2 regions of the uncultured Stenotrophomonas sp. genome follow, and region 1 is predicted to be linked to the other one. Evidence: riboswitches for the same ligand, from Rfam matches in the RefSeq annotation. Region 1 holds a riboswitch; the other holds the start of a gene.
The links. A riboswitch is a leader RNA that binds a small molecule or an ion and turns the genes downstream of it on or off. The one in region 1 is predicted to bind glycine.
Positions count from the first base shown of each region.

Region 2: linked by a shared signal. The riboswitch ahead of gcvP (aminomethyl-transferring glycine dehydrogenase) and the one ahead of RWO33_RS14765 (trimeric intracellular cation channel family protein) in region 1 are both predicted to bind glycine.

Region 1 is NZ_CAUQPH010000096.1:3,425-13,640, reverse strand. Features, by position in the region: partial or broken gene RWO33_RS14790 (primosomal protein N') at 1-721, shown strand, start outside; gene RWO33_RS14785 (glutathione S-transferase) at 737-1,357, opposite strand; gene RWO33_RS14780 (NAD(P)/FAD-dependent oxidoreductase) at 1,507-2,817, shown strand; gene RWO33_RS14775 (hypothetical protein) at 2,790-3,107, opposite strand; gene RWO33_RS14770 (GIY-YIG nuclease family protein) at 3,104-3,370, opposite strand; glycine riboswitch at 3,415-3,497, shown strand; glycine riboswitch at 3,518-3,608, shown strand; gene RWO33_RS14765 (trimeric intracellular cation channel family protein) at 3,698-4,315, shown strand; gene RWO33_RS14760 (GNAT family N-acetyltransferase) at 4,331-4,816, opposite strand; gene RWO33_RS14755 (DUF1778 domain-containing protein) at 4,821-5,090, opposite strand; gene RWO33_RS14750 (3-deoxy-7-phosphoheptulonate synthase) at 5,270-6,343, opposite strand; gene RWO33_RS14745 (serine hydrolase domain-containing protein) at 6,646-7,809, shown strand; gene groL (chaperonin GroEL) at 7,894-9,540, opposite strand; gene RWO33_RS14735 (co-chaperone GroES) at 9,637-9,924, opposite strand.
Region 2 is NZ_CAUQPH010000031.1:1-10,216, reverse strand. Features, by position in the region: gene RWO33_RS08170 (catalase) at 1-1,940, opposite strand, end outside; gene RWO33_RS08165 (AraC family transcriptional regulator) at 2,111-2,821, shown strand; gene RWO33_RS08160 (amino acid permease) at 2,896-4,284, shown strand; gene RWO33_RS08155 (hypothetical protein) at 4,595-4,903, opposite strand; gene gcvP (aminomethyl-transferring glycine dehydrogenase) at 5,040-7,919, opposite strand; glycine riboswitch at 8,004-8,105, opposite strand; gene RWO33_RS08145 (hypothetical protein) at 8,242-8,388, shown strand; gene RWO33_RS08140 (multidrug effflux MFS transporter) at 8,400-9,623, shown strand; gene RWO33_RS08135 (hypothetical protein) at 9,673-10,059, shown strand.

The DNA.
Region 1 (10,216 bases):
CGGCACCGAACGGCTGGAAGAACATCTGGTGGACGCCTTTGCCGACCACCCGGTGATCCGCATCGACCGGGGCACCACCAACCGCCGCGATGCACTCGAAACCCAGCTGGCCACTCTGGGCGATCGCCCCGGCATCCTGGTCGGCACCCAGATCCTGGCCAAGGGCCACGACCTGCCCAAGCTGACCCTGGTGGTGGTGGTGGGCATCGACGAAGGACTGTTCTCGGCCGATTTCCGCGCCAGCGAGAAACTGGCCCAGCAGCTGATCCAGGTGGCCGGTCGGGCCGGGCGCGCCGCCGACGCCGGCGAGGTCTGGCTGCAGACCCACCACCCCGGCCACCCGTTGCTGGAAACCCTGGTCAACGGCGGTTACCACGCCTTCGCCGACGCCGAACTGCAGCAACGCGAAGCGGCAGGTTTCCCGCCCTTCGCCCACCTGGCCCTGCTGCGCGCCGAAGCGCAGCAGGTGGAACATGCCAACGCCATGCTCAGCGGCGTGCGCGACCTCATTGCGCACGACTGCCCGGTGGAGCGGTTCGGCCCGATGCCGGCGCCGATGCCGCGTCGCGCGGGCTACCAGCGCACCCAGCTGCTGCTGTCGGCGCCGTCAAGGCGACCGCTGCATGCGCTGCTCGACCAGATCATGCCGCAGGTTTACGCGCTGCCACAGGCGCGCAAGGTGCGCTGGTCATTGGACGTCGATCCCACTGACCTGTATTGAGATCTGGAGGGCCGGTCAGGTCAACGGCGTCATCACCGCTTTGGCGTATGCCGGGCGCTGCTGCAGGCGCTGGTACCACGCTTCCAGGTGCGGCAGCGACGGGCGCTGGATCGGCAGCTCGAACCACGCGTAGACCAGCGCGCCCAGCGGAATGTCGCCCATGGCGAACCGATCGCCGGACAACCAGGGCTGCTGCGCCAGCGTGGCATCGGCCATCGCCAGCAGCTCCCCGGCACGCACCACGGCGGCGTTGATGCGGGTTTCGTCGCGGTTGGCCGGAGCGGTTCGCATGATGCCCCAGATCAACTCGCTGTACAGCGGCGCCATCCGCGAGGTGCTCCAGTCCATCCACTTCTCGGCCTGGGCACGCGCCATCGCGTCTTCCGGGTACAGCGTGCCCAGCGCGTAACGCGCGCAGAGGTAACGCACGATGGTGTTGGACTCCCACAGCGGCAGGCCCTGGTCTTCGATCACCGGCACCAGGCCGTTGGGATTCATCGCCACGTATTCGGCCGACTGCGTACCACCGAACGGCCCGCCGACCTCGATGGACGCGTACGCCAGGCCGATTTCCTCGGCGCACCACAACACCTTGCGCACGTTGCTGGAATTTTGCCGGCCCCAGATCTTCAGCATGTTGGTTTCCTGATCATTGAAGTGCGCCGCTACGATACGCCGATCGGCACGGCAGGTGAGACCGCTGCTGAACCCCGCCGCCGGCGTACACGTGCGCATGCTGCGGTACGTGCGACGATGCCCGTCGTCGCTTGCCAAGGAGTCCGTGCATGACCCGCGATCCCCTGCCCCACCTGGTCGTCATCGGTGGTGGTTTCGCCGGCCTCTGGGCCACCCGCGCGCTCGCCGGCGCGCGCCTGCGCATCACCCTGGTGGACCGTCGCAACCACCATCTGTTCCAGCCGCTGCTGTACCAGGTGGCCACCGCCGGCCTGTCCGCACCCGATATCGCCGCACCGCTGCGCCACATCCTTGGCGACCAGCGCAACGTCGAAGTGCGGTTGGGCGAGGTGATGTCCATCGACAAGGCACGTCGCCAGATCACCCTGGCCGACGGCAGCCAGCTCGGCTACGACATGCTGATGCTGTGCACCGGCGCCACCCATGCCTATTTCGGGCACGACGAATGGGCCGCCGACGCGCCCGGCCTGAAGACCCTCGATGACGCCATCGCACTGCGCCGCAAGCTGCTGCTGGCGTTCGAGCGCGCCGAGGCCGAACCGGATCCGGCGCGCAAGGCGGCCTGGCTCAGCTTCGCGGTGGTCGGTGGCGGCCCCACCGGCGTGGAACTGGCCGGGACGCTGGCCGAGATCGCGCGGCACACACTGCGCAACGAGTTCCGGCACATCGATCCGGCCAGCGCCAAGGTGCGGCTGGTGGAGGCAGGTCCGCGGGTGTTGTCCAGCTTCCCCGAAGTGCTGTCGTTGAAGGCGCGGCGACAGTTGGAGAAGCTGGGTGTCGAGGTGCTGACCGGCACGGCGGTGAGCGACATCGACAGCGAGGGTTTCCAGCTGGGAGAGCAGTTCGTTCCGGCACGCACCGTGGTGTGGGCAGCGGGCGTGGCGGCATCGCCGCTGGCGCGCACCCTGGAGGTACCGCTGGACCGCGCTGGACGTGTGCCGGTGCAGTCGGACCTCACGCTGGCCGACCATCCCGAGATCTTCGTTGCGGGCGATCTTGCCGCGATCAGCCAGGCCGACGTCAAGCCGGTCCCGGGCGTGGCCCCGGCCGCCAAGCAGATGGGCAAACACGTGGCCACGATCATCCGCGCGCGCCTGGACGGCAAGCCCGCGCCCGGACCTTTCAGGTACCAGGACTTCGGCAACCTGGCCACGATCGGGCGCATGGCTGCCATCGTGCATTTGGGGCGCCTGCAGTTGTCGGGCGTGCTGGCCTGGTGGTTCTGGCTGGCCGCGCACGTGTTCTTCCTGATCGGCTTCCGCAACCGCATCGTGGTGCTGCTCAACTGGGCGGTGGCGTACTGGAGCTACCAGCGCAGCGCGCGGATCATCTTTGGCGACGACCGGGAGGACCGGCGGCCGAAGCCGTCCGATCAGGGATCGTTGCCGGGAGCGAGGTGAACGTCCCACGTGCACAGGAAATCCGGGTCGCTGATGGTCAGCGCGATCGAGCGCAAGGTGTAGTCGCCCGGTGCCGCCGCAGCGTAGTGGTCCAGTGTCGGTGGCAGGAAGAGTTCCTCGCCGTCGACAGCGCTGGCCAGTACCACGCCTTCCTCGGCATTGATGCGTAGTACGTCGCCCGCCATCTGGCGATGTTCCAGTGCGTTTCCGTCGACGTCGAGGTAAGTGATGCCGGCGAGGACCGTCTTGCCGATCATTGCGCGCGCCTTGGCCCGGTCGATGTCGGTCATGGGAGGGGTTGCTGCAGCCAGGCCAGCTTGCGTGCGCGCGGCTGGCGTTTGAGCTCGCATTCGGCCCTGGAGGCTGCCGAGCGGTCGGGATAAGCGCGCATGGCCAACAGTTTCACCGGCGGGTTGGCGCGGGTGTAGCGCGCGCCCTTGCCGCACAGATGGGCCTGGAAACGGGCCTCCACGTCATTGCTTATGCCGGCGTAATAGCTGCCGTTGCGGCATTCGAGCAGGTATACAAACCAGGGGGTGGGTTCAGCGGGCATACCGGCATTATCCACCGGGTCGGTGCTGGCGGCTGCTAGAATCGGCCCCGGATGCAGGAGAGAGGCGCCGCGCTGGCGCCCGCCGAAGGCGCAGGCTCCCATAATCGCTCAGGCCGGTGGTCCGATAGCCCACCAACCATGCATCCAACACGCCGATCTGGAGAGAGGTCTTCAATGACCCGCCGAAGGGGCACGTGGCCTGGCCACCGAACTCTCAGGCAAAAGGACAGCGGGAGCGGCAACGGATTCCCACCCCACGACAGTGCTGCGGCGCTGCCGCGGTGCGTGCGCGTTTCCGTCCCAGCCTGCCCCACCCGGAGCTGCCGCATGCTGCTGTCCATCATCTACCTGATCGCCATTTCCGCCGAAGCCATGACCGGCGCCCTGTCCGCCGGGCGGCGGCGCATGGACCTGTTCGGCGTGGTCATCATCGCCTGCGTGACCGCGCTGGGCGGCGGCTCGCTGCGCGACATCGTGCTGGGCCACTACCCGCTGGGCTGGGTGAAGCACCCCGAGTACCTGGGCTTCACCATCTGCGCGGCGCTGATCGCTACGTGGGTGGCGCGTTGGATGCACCATTTCCGCCGTACCTTCCTGGTGCTCGATGGCCTGGGCCTGATCTGCTTCACCCTGATCGGCTGTGCGGTAGCGCGCGACGGTGGGCATTCGGTGCCGATCGTGCTGATCGCCGGCATGCTCACCGGTGCGTTCGGCGGCGTCCTGCGTGACGTGCTGTGCAACGAAGTGCCGCTGATCTTCCAGAAGGAACTCTATGCGGTGATCACCCTCCTCACCGGCGCGGCGTGGCTGGGCCTGCTCGAACTGGGCATGTCGCTCAACGCGGCCACGCTGTGGTGTCTCGGTGGTGGCTTCGCGTTCCGTCTGCTGGCGATCCACTTCAAGTGGGAGATGCCGAAGTTCGTGTATCGCGACGAGGTGCATTGAGGCACCGCCGCAGGCTCAACTGCCCATCGACAGGGGCAGCATCACCGTCATGGGATGGGCAGGCGAAACGACGAACCCATGTTTCAGGTAGAACGTCCTCGCCGATGCGTCGATGGCGTGGCACAGCAATGCACGCGCCCCGACCTGGTCGCACGCCTGCAAGGCGCGCAGCACCGCGTCCTTCAGCAATCCCTCGCCGATGCCTTGTGCCGTCCAGTCCGCATGCACCGCCAGACGCCCCAGGACGATGACCGGGATGGGATCGGGCATGTTGCGGCGAAGTCGGCCGGGGGCCGCGTCATGCGACATCGAACCGGCTGACAGCGCGTAGTAGCCGATCACGCGATGGTGCTCGTCGCAGGCGACGAAGCATCGTGATGCGCCGGATGCCTGGTTGGCATGCGCGCGCTCACGCAACCATTTTTCCAGGGCCGGCGCGCTGCAGCGGAAGTCATCGACCGACAGACCGGCGTGCAGGGGAACGGGCGCGGAAAGACGCAAGGACTTACCGCTCCCAGGGTGCGGGCGTGCTCAACAGGCGGCGCAGCGCTGCGTTTTCTTCCAGCGGTGAATCCAGCAGCGCGTTGAAGCGCTGCAACTGCTCTGCGTCCAGCGCGAACCGGGTCTGGTCCGCCAGCACTTCGCGGGCCTTGTCGCATGCCGCATCGAGGATGAATTCAGTGCGGTTGACCCCGCTGATCTCCACGGCGCGATCGATCAGGGCCTGCTTGTCGGCCGGCGCTCTGAAATTGATGACTTTGCTGGCGGTTCCCATGGGAAGCACTCGCACAGTAGTGGCTTGTGCATACATTGTACATACAATCCGGCCGGATTCAAGGAAGGAGTGAAGTCTGGCGCGCGACAGTCAAGGTATCCAATTGATTTCTTTGAATAAGTTCGAGAATACCTTAGACAGTGCCTGTCGCTGGGCCGGCGTGCGGCCGGCCCCGCGCCTCAGGCTGGTTCCGCCACACGACGCGCGCGCCGCGCACGCACCGCCTCGGCCAGCGACTCGAGCACGGCGAGCGAACTGTCCCAGCCGATGCAGCCATCGGTGATGCTCTGCCCGTAGACCAGCGGCTGGCCTTCCACCAGGTCCTGGCGGCCGGCAACGAGGTGGCTTTCCACCATCACCCCCACGATCCGCTCTTCACCCGCCACCAGCTGCGCGTTGATGTCGGCGATCACCAGGGGCTGGTTTTCGGGGTTCTTGCTGCTGTTGGCGTGGCTGGCGTCGATCATCAACCGCGCGGGCAGTTTCGCCTTGGCCAGGGTCTGGCTGGCCGCATCCACGCTGGGCGCGTCGAAGTTGGGTACCTTGCCTCCGCGCAGGATGACGTGGCAGTCCGGGTTGCCGGCGGTGGCGACGATCGCCGTGTCGCCCTGCTTGGTCACCGACAGGAAGTGGTGCGGGTTGGACGCCGCGCCCACCGCATCGGCGGCGATCTTGATGTTGCCGTCGGTGCCGTTCTTGAACCCGACCGGGCACGACAGCCCGGATGCCAGCTCGCGGTGCACCTGGCTTTCGGTGGTGCGCGCACCAATCGCGCCCCAGGCGACGAGGTCCGCGATGTACTGCGGCGAGATCACGTCCAGGAACTCCACGCCGGCCGGCAGGCCAAGCTTGTTGATGTCGCGCAGCAGGCCGCGGGCGATGCGCAGGCCCTTGTTGATCTGGAAGCTGCCGTCCAGGTCCGGGTCGTTGATCAGCCCCTTCCAGCCCACCGTGGTGCGCGGCTTTTCGAAGTAGACGCGCATGATGATCTCAAGCTCGCCGGCGTAAGCGTCGCGCAGCGGTTTCAGGCGCTGCGCGTATTCGATCGCGGCCACCGGGTCATGGATCGAGCACGGCCCGATCACCACCGCCAGGCGGTCGTCGCGACCATGCAGGATCTCGTGCAGTGCTGCACGCGAGGCGGTGACCGTGGCGGACGCTTCATCGTCGCAGGGCAGCATCGCCAACAGCTGCGCTGGCGGGGTCAACGGTTCGATCTTGCGGATGCGCAGGTCGTCGGTGTGGGGGGGCATGGGGGAAATCTCCTTTGAGATGGGGGTCCCCAGCGCGGCGGCAACAAAAAAGCCGCCAGGTGCGCTGGCGGCTTTCGGGAATGCGTCTGAAGGTTTCTTCAGGGTGAGCGCATGCCTTCCTCCGCCGGTGGCTTCGGAAAGTAATACCAAAAGTAGGAATTGGCGTGGCGTGCGTTCATTGGGGACTATTGATAGCACAGGGGTCTGGGAGTGCCAAATGTTTCATTCGCAACTGGGGTGCAGTGTTCAGGGCTGCAGGCCCGACGGTACGATTGGGGCTGAGACCCGGAGGAGTGCCGTGCATGCGCCCGTTCGTCCTGATGTTCTCCCTGTTGATGCCCGCGTCCGCTGCGCTGGCCGCCGCCCCACCCCACGCGCTGCCGTCCCCGCCCGAGGTGGATGCGCAGATGCAGCGTCTGATGCGGGCAACCCACGCCCAGGGGCTGGCGTTGGCCGTGATTGATGACGGCAAGGTCGCGCAGGTGCACGTGGCCGGCAAACGCAATGCGGCCGGCGAGCCGCTGCAGCCAGACACCATCATGTACGCCGCGTCGCTGACCAAGGCGGCGTTTGCCTACATGGTGCTGCAGCTGGTGGACGACGGCATCGTGGACCTGGATCGCCCCATCGCTGCCTACCTGGACCGTCCACTGCCGGATTATCCGGCCGACAAGCGCTACGCGCCCTGGCCCGACCTGAAGGACGACCCGCGCTGGCAGCAGATCACCCCACGCATGCTGCTCAGCCATCGCAGCGGCTTCTCCAACTTCGCCTTTCTTGAACCGGAGGGAAAACTGCGGCTGCATTTCGACCCGGGCACGCGATATGCGTATTCCGGGGAAGGGCTGATCCTGCTTCAGTTCGTGCTCGAACAAGGCGTAGGCCTGGACGTGGGCAGGGAAATGCAGCGGCGGGTGTTTGATCGCCTCGGCATGACCCGTACCAGCATGACCTGGCGCGCGGACTTCGCCGGCAACCTCGCCGACGGCTGGACCCAGGACGGCAGCACCGAACCGCATGACGAACGCAGCCGTGTGCGGGCGGCGGGTTCGATGGACACCACCATCACCGATATCGCGCGGCTTGCCGCCGCGCTGGTGAGCGGTGAAGGCCTTTCGCCTGCATCGCGACGTGAGCTGGTGCGCGCGCAGTGGCCGATCACCACAGCCTCGCAGTTCCCTACGCTGCAGGATGAACTGCCACCGTCGCGGCGTCGCGCGGACCTGGCCGCGGGCCTGGGAGTGGTGGTCTTCGATGGGCCGCAGGGCCACGCGTTCTACAAGGGCGGGCACGACGATGCGGTGGGCAACACCCTGGTCTGCGTGGAACGCGGCCAGCGCTGCGTGGTGATCCTGGGCAACGACGTACGTGCGGAAGCGGCGTTCCCGGCACTGGTGCGCTTCGTGCTCGGCGACACCGGCGCGCCGTGGACCTGGGAATACGGCAACAAGACCTTCGTCCGGTAGCGGCGTCAAGCGGACAAAAGAAAACCCCGCCTTGCGGCGGGGTCTTCATGTACAGCACGACAGGATGTCGCGTGTGCGGGGACCTTAGAAGTCCATGCCGCCCATGCCACCCATGCCGCCCATGCCGCCGCCGCCCATGGCCGGCTCGTCCTTCTTCGGCGCTTCAGCCACCATCGCTTCGGTGGTGATCATCAGGCCGGCGATGGACGCCGCATTCTGCAGGGCCGAACGGGTCACCTTGGTCGGGTCCAGGATGCCGAACTCGAGCATGTCGCCGAACTCGCCGTTGGCGGCGTTGTAGCCGTAGCTGCCGGTGCCTTCCTTGACCTTGTTCACGATCACGGACGGCTCTTCGCCGGCATTGGCGACGATTTCACGCAGCGGCGCTTCCATCGCGCGCAGGGCGATCTGGATGCCGTGGTTCTGGTCTTCGTTGGCGCCCTTCAGGCCAGCCAGCGCGGTGACCGCACGGACCAGGGCAACGCCGCCGCCCGGCACCACGCCTTCTTCGACCGCTGCACGGGTAGCGTGCAGGGCGTCGTCGACGCGGTCCTTCTTTTCCTTCATTTCGATTTCGGTCGAGGCACCGACCTTGATCACGGCCACACCGCCGGCCAGCTTGGCCACGCGTTCCTGCAGCTTTTCACGGTCGTAGTCGGACGAGGTGTCTTCGATCTGGGTCTTGATGCGGGCCACGCGCGATTCCACGGCTGCCTTGTCGCCCAGGCCGTCGATGATCGTGGTGTTTTCCTTGGAAACCTGCACCTTCTTGGCGCGGCCCAGGTCGTTGATGGTGGCCTTCTCCAGCGACAGACCGATCTCTTCGGAGATCACGGTGCCACCGGTCAGCACGGCCATGTCTTCCAGCATCGCCTTGCGACGGTCGCCGAAGCCCGGGGCCTTGACGGCCACGACCTTGACGATGCCACGGATGGTGTTGACCACCAGGGTGGCAAGCGCTTCGCCTTCGACTTCCTCGGCCACGATCAGCAGCGGCTTGCCGGCCTTGGCGACGCCTTCCAGCACCGGCAGCAGGTCGCGCACGTTGGAGATCTTCTTGTCGTGCAGGAGGATGTACGGGTCATCCAGGTCGGCGGTCTGCGACTGCTGGTTGTTGATGAAGTACGGGGACAGGTAGCCGCGGTCGAACTGCATGCCCTTGACCACGTCCAGCTCGTTTTCCAGGCCCGAGCCTTCTTCAACGGTGATCACGCCTTCCTTGCCGACTTCCTTCATCGCTTCGGCGATGATGTTGCCGATCGACTCGTCCGAGTTGGCCGAGATCGTGCCGACCTGGGCAATGGCCTTGTCGTCAGCGGTGGGCTTGGAGATGTTCTTCAGCTCGGCGACGGCGGCCACGACGGCCTTGTCGATACCGCGCTTGAGGTCCATCGGGTTCATGCCGGCGGCGACGGCCTTGGCGCCTTCGCGGATCAGGGCCTGGGCCAGCACGGTGGCGGTGGTGGTGCCGTCGCCGGCGTCGTCGTTGGTACGCGAGGCGACTTCCTTCACCATCTGCGCGCCCATGTTCTCGAACTTGTCGGACAGTTCGATTTCCTTGGCGACGGACACGCCGTCCTTGGTGATGGTCGGGGCGCCGAAGCTCTTCTCGAGCACGACATTGCGGCCCTTCGGGCCCAGGGTGGCCTTGACGGCATTGGCGAGAACGTTGACGCCGCGCACCATGCGCGAACGGGCGTCTTCACCGAAACGAATTTCCTTGGCAGCCATTGCGATTACCTTTTCTGTAGAGCCACGCCATGCGTGGCTGAATCAATAGGGGATGGGTAGAGCCGGGCCGGGCCCGGCTGAACGAGCGACGCCGTCTCAGCCGATGATGGCGAGGATGTCGTCTTCGCGCAGGACCTTGTATTCCACGCCTTCGCTCTTGTAGCTGCTGCCGGCGTACTGGCCGTAGATGACCTTGTCACCGACCTTCAGCGACGGCTGGCGCACGTTGCCGTTGTCCAGCGGCTTGCCCGGGCCCACGGCCACGACTTCACCCTTGGTCGACTTTTCCTTGGCCGAGTCCGGAATGACGATGCCGCCGGCGGAAATTTCGTCGGCTTCGATCGGCTTGACCACAACGCGGTCGTGAAGCGGCTTGATGCTCATGCGGGACCTCTTAAGTTATTGATTGGTCTGAAAAAGTCCGGCGATGTTAGCACTCACGCAGGGTGACTGCCAGCATCGCTCGCGAAAAAACCCGCAGTGCGGGACAGGGCAGAGATGGTGGCCTGCCCCGCCCTTTCAAGGGGGCAAGCGGAAATTCCCGTGCATGCCGGGTAACGGCGGCGTCTTTGGCCAAAATCTTGACGCACGTCCCAGTGTGGCGTGTCCAACCGGACATATCGATAGATGTGTCATATGGATTAGCTAGATTCGCTCGGCAAAACCCAATCACAAG
Region 2 (10,216 bases), on a different contig from region 1:
GCGATGGCCTTCAGATGCGCCCACGCATCGGCCGCGAAATCGATCGCCGCCGATTCCTTCGACAGGCGCTTGGCGGCGTCGGCACTGAGCACGATGGCCACTGCGTCGAACACCACCGACGGGGTGCCGGCGAGCTGGCCGTCCGCCGGCTGCAGCCTGCCGTCGCTCAGCTTCCCGCCACCCACCTTCGGGGCAACCAGCTTGACCTTGGCGCCGGCCTTTTCGGCCGCCTTGCGCAGGTTGGCGATCATCCCCGCATCCGAACCCTCGTCGAACAGGATGCCGACGCAGCGGCCCTTGAGCAGGTCCTTGGTGCGGCCGATCACGCGCACTTCCGGTGCCTTGGGCATGTCCTGGGCGGGCGTGGCGGTGGGGGCGGGGTCGGGCAGGGCGGGCATCGCCAGACCGTCGGCCACGCGCTTGGCCAACGACTCGTCGATGTTGCGCAGGTGGCTCACGGTGCGCTCGCGCACGGCCACCGTTTCCACCTTGGACAGTTCAAACACCAGTGCCGAGGCCAGGTGCGCCTGCTCCGGCGCTTCCAGGCTGCGGAAGAACATGCGCGCCTGGCTGTAGTGGTCGGCAAAGCTCTCCGCACGCACGCGGCCCTTGCGGCCGTCGTCGGCCGGGGTGGCGTGGCTGGGGAAGCCGTTGGCGGTCTCGCGCGGGCTGTCGCCCTGCAGCGAACTGGGGTCGTAGGCGACGCGGCCCTTGGGAATGGCCATCTGCATGTGGCCGTCGCGCTGGTGGTTGGCGAACGGGCACTTCGGCGCGTTGACCGGGATCTGGTGGAAGTTCGGGCCCCCCAGGCGGCTGAGCTGGGTGTCCAGGTAGGAGAACAGGCGGCCCTGCAGCAGGGGATCGTTGCTGAAGTCGATGCCCGGCGGCACGTTGGCCGGGCAGTAGGCGACCTGCTCGGTTTCGGCGAAGAAGTTGTCCGGCCAGCGGTCCAGCACCATGCGCCCGATGACGGTCAGGGGCACCAGCGATTCGGGAATGATCTTGGTCGAGTCCAGGTGGTCGAACGGGAAGGCCTCGGCCTGTTCCTCGGTGAACAGCTGCACGGCCAATTCCCACTCGGGGAAGTCGCCGCCGGTGATCGCCTCGAACAGGTCGCGGCGGTGGAAGTCGTTGTCGGCCCCCTGCAGCTTCAACGCTTCATCCCACACCGTGGACTGCAGGCCCAGTTTCGGGCGCCAATGGAACTTCACGAAGGTCGACTCGCCCTGTTCATTGAGCAGGCGGAAGCTGTGGATGCCGAAGCCTTCGATGGTGCGCAGCGAGCGCGGGATGGTGCGGTCGCTCATCGCCCACATGATCATGTGCATGGATTCGGGCATCAGCGACACGAAGTCCCAGAACGTGTCATGCGCGCTGGCCGCCTGCGGGAAGGCACGGTCCGGCTCCATCTTCACCGCGTGGATCAGGTCGGGGAATTTGATCGCGTCCTGGATGAAGAACACCGGGATGTTGTTGCCCACCAGGTCCCAGTTGCCCTCGGGGGTGTAGAACTTCACCGCGAAGCCGCGCACGTCGCGCGGGGTGTCCACCGAGCCGGCGCCACCGGCGACCGTGGAGAAGCGGGTGAACACGGGGGTGCGCACGCCGACTTCGGTCAGCACGCGCGCGCGGGTGTATTCCTGCAGCGAACGGGTCAGCTCGAAGTAGCCATGCGCCGCGCTGCCGCGGGCATGCACGATGCGCTCGGGGATGCGCTCATGGTCGAAGTGGGTGATCTTCTCGCGCAGGATGAAGTCTTCCAGCAGGGTCGGCCCGCGCGGGGTGTCGCGCAGCGAGTTCTGGTTGTCTGCGACCGGGATGCCCTGGTTGGTGGTCAGCGCGGGATGGCCACCGCCGGCGCGCTGGTGCAGTTCGTCACCTTGGCCACGTGCCTCGGCGGGTTGGGCGGCGGGTTTGGTGCGGGGCTTGCTGGTGGCCATCAGGCGACTCCGGGGCTGGCGAGGGGATTCGATCCCCAACAGTGGCGTCACGCGTGTTAATCGTGGGTCGGAGAACGCGGCCCGGCTTGCACCTGCGCTTCACGCCGGGGCGCCTGACGGGCGCGCGGCAGGTATCCTTGGTGGCGTGTCCCTCCTTCTTCCGCCACCCCATGCGTGTTGAACCTGCCGACATCGAAGCCCTGTTCGATGCGATTCCCGACGTGCTGTTCTTCATGAAGGACCGCGACGGGCGCTATACGCACATCAACCAGACCATGCTGCGCAGGTTGGGGTTGAAGTCGCGCAAGGAGGTGATCGGACGCACCGCCGCCGAGATCTACCCGACCGGCCTGGGTGCCGATTACGCCACCCAGGATGCCCAGGTGCTGGCCGGCAAGGTGATCGAGAACCTGATGGAACTGCACCTGTTCGCCAACCGCGAGCCGGGCTGGTGCCTGACCTGCAAGCGGCCGCTGCTGGTGGACGGGCAGATCCGTGGCCTGATCGGCATCTCGCGCGACCTGGGCCAGAAGGACAGCCTGGGCACCCAGTACGAGCAGCTGCGGCTGGCGCTGGCGCACCTGAACGCGCATTACGCCGAGAACGTGCGCATGCAGACCCTGCTGGACATCACCGGCTTCTCGCTGTCCAAACTGGAGCGCACCTTCCGCAAGGTGTTCCAGATGACCCCGCAGCAGGTACTGACCCGCCTGCGGATCCAGATGGCGGTGCACCTGCTGCATGGCAGCGAGACCATCGCCAGCATCGGCCAGGCCTGCGGCTTCACCGACCAGAGCGCGTTCACCCGCAAGTTCAAGGCTGAAGTCGGCGTGTCGCCGCGCGCCTATCGCGCCCAGATCGGCGAGCGCGTCGACGCCTGAGCCGGCATGACCTGGGTGGGATGCCTGCGACAGCCCGGACAGGGTATGGTGTCGCACCTGTTGCCCGCCACTCGATTCCGATGCCCGCATCCCAGACTCCGGCTCCGTCCGCACCCCGCTCCAACACCCGCCTGGACCACGCGCTCAAGCCCCGCCAGCTGATCATGATGGGACTGGGCAGCGCGATCGGCGCCGGCCTGTTCCTGGGCTCCGGGGTGGGCGTACAGGCCGCCGGACCGGCCGTGCTGCTGTCCTACCTGGTCGCGGGCGCGCTGGTGATCATCGTCATGAATGCGCTGGGCGAGATGGCTGCGGCCAAGCCGACCAGCGGTGCGTTCTCGGTGTATGCCGCCGACGCCATGGGCGCCACCGCCGGCGCGACGGTCGGCTGGTTGTGGTGGGTGCAGCTGGTCATCGTGATCGCCGCCGAAGCGGTCGGCGCGGCCGAGCTGCTGGCCACGGTGTGGCCGGTCATCCCGGTGCCGATGGCGGCATTGGCCTTCATGCTGTTCTTCACCGCCATCAATCTGCTCGGGGTGAAGAACTTCGGTGAGTTTGAATTCTGGTTCGCCATCATCAAGGTGGCGGCGATCATCGGCTTCATCCTGATCGGCGTGGCCCTGCTGATGGGCTGGCTGCCGGACGCGCAGTCGCCGGGCCTGAGCAACTTCACCGACCACGGCGGCTTCGCACCGAAGGGCCTGGCCGGGATCGGCGCGGCGCTGCTGGTGGTGGTGTTCGCCTTTGGCGGCACCGAGATCGTGGCAGTGGCCGCCGCCGAAACCGAAGACCCCGAGCGCAGCATCGCCCGTGCGATCCGCACCGTGGCCTGGCGCATCCTGGTGTTCTACATCGGCTCGCTGAGCGTGATCATCGCGGTGGTGCCGTGGACCAGCGAAAGCCTGTCCTCGCCGTTCGCGGCGGTGCTGCAGGTGGCCAACATTCCCGGCGCCGCGACTGCCATCACCCTGATCGCGGTGATCGCGCTGTTGTCGGCGCTCAACGCCAACCTGTATGGCGCGTCGCGCATGATGTACTCGCTGGCGCGTCGCCAGGAGGCACCGGCGGTGCTGGGCTGGACCGACCCGCGGCAGGTGCCGATCATCGCCGTGCTGGCCAGCGTGCTGTTCGGGTTCGCGGCAACGGTGATGGAGCTGCTGTTCCCAGGCAAGGTGCTGCCGGTGCTGTTGAACATCGTCGGCTCGACCTGCCTGCTGGTGTGGACGATTTCGCTGCTGTCGCAGCTGATCCTGCGCCGCCGCGCCAACCGCGATGGCACCCGGCTGCCGTTCCGCATGACCGGCTACCCGTACCTGACCCTGCTCGGCCTGGGCGTGCTGGCGCTGATCTTTGGCCTGCTGCTCTCCGAAGCGCATACCCGGGTGGAGTTCCTGTCGATGGCCGCGCTGACCGCGGTGATCGCGATCACCAGCGAAGTCACCCGCCGCGTGCGCCGCAACTGACCTTCGCCGGAGAGACGCCTTCGTTCCGGGTCCGTGCCTTACCGGGTGTAGCAGGTTCATCGGCGGTCGATCGGATGCGACCCTACCGGGGCCCGTCCTGCGCACGGGACGGTGCGTAGTGACACGCCATGCGTGTCAACCGCGCACAGCGCGGCTCAAGCTTCCGCAGCAGTGACAACGCGGTGCATGGACCCATTGCAGTCGACACACGTGGCGCGGCCGACCCACGATCAAAAAAAATGACGGCCCGCATCGGGCCTTTCGCATTTGCCGCCGCGACGCAATGCGTCAAATCGCTTGACCTTCGCCGTCAGTAACGACCGTCCAGATGATTGCTGGCAAAGCGCGCGTAAACGCCTTGGTCCAGGTCGCGCAGCGGTCTGTTCGCGATCTGGTCGCTTGACTGGGACGGGGTCCTGAACAAGGGAGCATCACCGACGAGCCGCTCGAGGTATGCGGCGTCCACGGTGATCGCGGGTGACCCGTACGACGCGTTGTAGATCGTGGCCGGGTGCTGTCTCGCCGGTACCGTCGGTGATCCGTGCGGCCGTTCAATGCGGATTGCCTGCGGCGGAATGGTCCAGCCAACGCAGGGGGAAGAAAGGTGCTTCGGAACCATCAGTGCTCCACGCTTCATTCCAGATGAGGGCGAGCAGGTTAGCTGCGACGTGCTGATGCCGCTTCCAGAATGCCATCACACGAAACGAAGACGGCCCGCTTTCGCGGGCCGTTCTCGTTTCAACCAGGCGGGAGGATCAGACCTCCACGCCCTCGTCTTCCTTGTACGCGTCGACCGGGATGCAGGCGCACATCACGTTCTTGTCGCCGTAGACGTTGTCCACGCGTGCCACCGGCGGCCAGTACTTCTGCTGGCGCAGGCTGGCCAGCGGGAAGGCAGCCAGCTCGCGCGGGTAGGCGTGCGACCACTCGCTGGCCGACACCGCGGTGGCGGTGTGCGGGGCGTGCTTCAGCGGGTTGTCTTCACGGTCCAGGCGGCCGTCTTCGATCGCGGCGATTTCCTCGCGGATCTGGATCATCGCGTTGATGAAGCGGTCCAGCTCGTGCAGCGATTCGCTTTCGGTCGGCTCCACCATCAGCGTGCCGGCGACCGGGAAGCTCAGGGTCGGCGCATGGAAACCGAAGTCGATCAGGCGCTTGGCCACGTCTTCGGCGACCACGCCGGAGGTCTTCTCCAGCGGACGCACGTCCAGGATGCACTCGTGCGCCACCAGCCCGTTGCGGCCCGTGTACAGCGTCCTGAAGTGCGGGGCCAGGCGCTTGGCGATGTAGTTGGCGTTGAGCAGCGCGACCTGGGTCGCCTTGCGCAGGCCTTCGGTGCCCATCAGGGTGATGTACATCCAGCTGATCGGCAGGATCGAGGCGCTGCCGAAGCTGGCCGCGCTGACCATGCCTACATCGCCTTCGCCGCCCAGCACCTTGGGCAGGAACGGGGCGAGGTGCGACTTGACCGCACACGGGCCCACGCCCGGGCCACCGCCGCCGTGCGGGATGCAGAAGGTCTTGTGCAGGTTCAGGTGCGACACGTCCGAGCCCCACTTGCCGGGCTTGGCCACGCCGACCAGGGCGTTCATGTTGGCGCCGTCGGTGTACACCTGGCCGCCGTGCTTGTGGATGATCTCGCAGATCTCGACCACTTCTTCCTCGAACACGCCGTGCGTGGAGGGGTAGGTGATCATCAGCGCGGCCAGGCGGTCGCCGTACTTCTCGGCGTTGACGCGGATGTCTTCGACGTCGACATTGCCGTTGGCGTCGGTCTTGGTCACCACCACCTTCATGCCGCACATCTGCGCCGACGCCGGGTTGGTGCCATGCGCCGAATCCGGGATCAGGCAGACGTCGCGGTGGCCTTCGCCGCGCGAGCGGTGGTAGGCACGGATCGCCAGCAGGCCGGCGTATTCGCCCTGCGCGCCGGAGTTCGGCTGCAGGCTCACCGCATCGTAGCCGGTGCATTCCACCAGCATCGCTTCCAGCCCGTCGATCAGTTCCTTGTAGCCGGTAGCCTGGTCGGCCGGGGCCAGCGGATGGATGTTGGCGAACTCCGGCCAGGTCACCGGGATCATCTCGGCGGTGGCGTTGAGCTTCATGGTGCAGCTGCCCAGCGGGATCATGGTGCGATCCATGGCCAGGTCCTTGTCCGCCAGCGAACGCAGGTAGCGCAGCAGTTCGTGTTCGCTGTGGTGGGTGTTGAACACCGGGTGGGTCAGGAAGGCGCTGGTGCGCACCTGGGCGGGCGGCAGCGCATCGGCGGTGGCCGCGTCCAGCGCGTCCACGTCGACGCTCACGCCGAACAGCTGGCCCAGCGCGACGATGTCGGCGCGTGTGGTGGTTTCGTCCAGGCTGATGCCGACCGCTTCGCTGTCGATCGCACGCAGGTTGATGCGCGCGGCGGCGGCCTTGGCGTGGATCGCGTTGGCGTCGATCGCCTTGACGTGCAGGGTGTCGAAGAAGTGCTCGCCGACATTGACGCCGGCGCCGCGCAGGGCAGCAGCCAGGATCGCGGCCAGGCGGTGGGTGCGGCGGGCGATGCGGGTCAGGCCTTCCGGGCCGTGGTACACGGCATACATCGAGGCCATCACCGCCAGCAGCACCTGTGCGGTGCAGATGTTGGACGTCGCCTTCTCGCGGCGGATGTGCTGCTCGCGGGTCTGCAGGGTCAGGCGGTAGGCGGCATTGCCCTGGGCGTCGACCGACACACCGATCAGGCGGCCGGGCATCGAGCGCTTGTAGGCATCGCGGCAGGCCATGAACGCGGCGTGCGGGCCGCCGAAGCCGAACGGCACGCCGAAGCGCTGCGAGTTGCCGACCACGATGTCGGCGCCCCATTCGCCCGGCGCGGCGATCAGGGTCAGGGCCAGCAGGTCGGTGGCCACGGCCACCAGGCCGCCGCGGGCGTGCACGGCATCGGCCAGCGCCTGGTAGTCGCCGATATGGCCGAAGGTGTCCGGGTACTGCAGCAGCACGCCGTAGCTGTCCGCTTCCAGCGCTTCGGCGGGCGTGCCCACGCGCAGCACGATGCCCATCGGCTCGGCGCGGGTGCGCAGCAGTTCCAGCGTCTGCGGGTGCACGGCGTCGTGCACGAAGAAGGTGTCCGACTTCGACTTGGCGGAACGCTTGGCCAGGGTCATCGCTTCAGCCGCCGCGGTGGCTTCGTCCAGCAGCGAGGCGTTGGCGATCTCCATGCCGGTGAGGTCGGCGCACAGGGTCTGGAAGTTGATCAGCGCTTCCATGCGGCCCTGCGAGATTTCCGCCTGGTACGGGGTGTAGGCGGTGTACCAGGCCGGGTTTTCCAGCACGTTGCGCAGGATCACGTTCGGGGTCAGCGTGCCGTAGTAGCCCTGGCCGATGAAGGTGCGGAACACCTGGTTCTTGTCGGCAATGGCGCGGATCTTCGCCAGCGCGTCCACCTCGGTCATCGACACGGGCAGCGCCAACGGCGCCGGCGACTTGATCGAGGCCGGCACGATGGCGTCGGTCAACGCGTCCAGCGAGGCGTGGCCGACCACCTCGAGCATCTGCGCGATTTCGGCGTCGTTGGGGCCGATGTGGCGTTCGACGAACGCGTGGCTGTGTTCAAGCTCGCGCAGGGAAGGGGTGTTCTGGGACATGGCTGGCATCCAAAAGAGTGGGCACGCACGTTCGGAAGCGCGGACGGGGCGTGTCGTGGGCGACAACGATCCACCGGACCCTGCGGTCTTCCTGGGTGCCCCTCTGTCCTTTTGCCTGAGAGTTTGGAAGCGCGCGGCTGCGTGCTTCGTGCCCCTTCGGCGCCGGCACCGGCCGGTCTCTCCAGAGTTTTGGTGCGGGTGGTATCGGGCCTGAGCGATTACGGGCGTTGCGCCTTCGGCAGCGGATGCCTGGAAACCAAGCTCCACTTCTCCCACCATGTAGCCCGCCAATTATATCCCAGCGCCCCGGCCCGCAGCGGCCTTCCGGGAGATGAACGCGCTCACCGTTCCGTACCCGGATGTCGGTTTCGGCATGGAACTGGCGGGTACAACCGCCTATGATGAGCGGATCCTCGTATTCATCAGGCGCCACCCGGTCCGGGCCGGCGCCTTCCGTGCGTTCAAGCACGGTCGCTGACGGAACTTCCGATGACACCCGCTGCCCCTTCGAACCGCCGCCTGGCCCTGCTGCTTGCCGGCCTGGCCATGTTCGGCCCGTTCTCGATCGACACCATCTTCCCGGCCTTCCTGCTGTTGGGCGAGCGCATGCAGGTCGACCAGGTCGCCGTGCAGCAGACGGTCAGTGTGTACCTGCTGTTCTACGGCCTGATGAGCCTGGCGCACGGCCCGCTGTCGGATGCGTTCGGACGCCGCCGGGTGATCCTGGGCGGGCTGGTGCTGTTCATCGCCGCGTCGATCGGCTGCGCCCTGTCGCGCGACCTGACCACGCTGCTGGTGTTCCGCGCGCTGCAGGGCGTGACCGCCGGCGTGGGGGTGATCGTCGGCCGTGCGGTGATCCGTGATCTGTACCACGGCGCCGACGCGCAGCGCCTGATGAGCCAGGTGTCGATGATCTTCGGCATCGCCCCGGCGATCGCGCCGATCATCGGTGGCTGGATCCTGCTCGGTGGCGGCGACTGGCCGTTGATCTTCTGGTTCCTGGTGCTGTTCGCGCTGGTGCTGCTGGTGGCTACCGGCAAGTGGCTGCCCGAAACCCATCCGGTGGAAGCGCGCACGCCGCTGTCGGCAGGCGCGCTGCTGCGCAGCTACCTGCAGATGGGCAGCAACCCACGCCTGCTGCGCCTGGCCGCGGCCGGCGCCTTCAATTTCTCCGGCATCTTCCTGTACATCGCCTCGGCCCCGGTGTTCGTGATGCAGCACCTGAAGCTGGGCGAGGGCGGCTTTGCCTGGCTGTTCATTCCCACCATCGGCGGCATGACGATGGGCTCGTTCCTGTCCGGGCGGATGGCCGGGCGGATCACGGCGCAGCGGCAGGTGGCGATCGGCTTCAGCCTGTGCGCGGTGTCGGCGCTGGTCAACCTGGCCTATGTGCTGGGGGTGGCGCAGATCGCGTTGCCGTGGGCGGTGCTGCCGATCTTCCTCGGCGGCGTGGGCATGTCGCTGATCTTCCCGATCCTGGCGCTGGCGGTGCTGGACATGTACCCGCACCAGCGCGGCCTGGCCTCGTCGATGCAGATGTTCATCCAGCTGATGATCAACACCGTCGTGGCGGGCGCGGTCTCGCCGCTGCTCAGCAGCACGCCGTTGCACCTGGCGCTGGGCTATGCCGGGTTCTTCGCGGTCGGCGCGGCGTTCTGGTTCTGGGAGCGCCGCTGCGAGCGCAGGCGCGATGCGGCGGCGGGCGGGGCCTGAGCCCCGTGCGGTATCCTGTCACCCTTGATGCAGTCCGGAAGTCCCCCTGATGTCGACCACCTCCAAACTGCGCCGTGACCTGCGCCGGCGCCGCGAAATCGAAGAGGCGAACCGCGAAAAGGCCCACGCCTCGCCGGTCGAGCCGCATGCCGAGCTCCGCGACCAGCAGCGTACGCTGCTGGCCGGCGTGGTCCGTCGTGACGGCGAATGGGTGCTGGGCATGGACGGCCGCATTGCCGGGCAGACCCCCAGCGCCGCCCGCGTGCTGGCGCTGATCATGCAGGCTGCTGAACTGCACGAGCGCCAGGGCACGCCGGTGCGGCTGGTGTATTCGGACGCGTTGAAAGACGCCGCCCACGCCGAAGCCAAGGCCGAGGGCAAGGATTTCGAGCAGTTCAAGACAGATCTCGCGGCTTCCCTCAAACCCAAGGCGTAGAGCAACGCCCTGCGTGGCTGCGCCATACTGCGCGCGCTCCCAGCAAAAGCGGCTGCCGGTGAATCGAGTGCCGGGCCCCCATACCCTTTCCGGCGAATGTCCCCCGGCGTCGGCCGGAGGCCGACACCTCCTCCTTTACTTCGCCTCCAAGGGTATG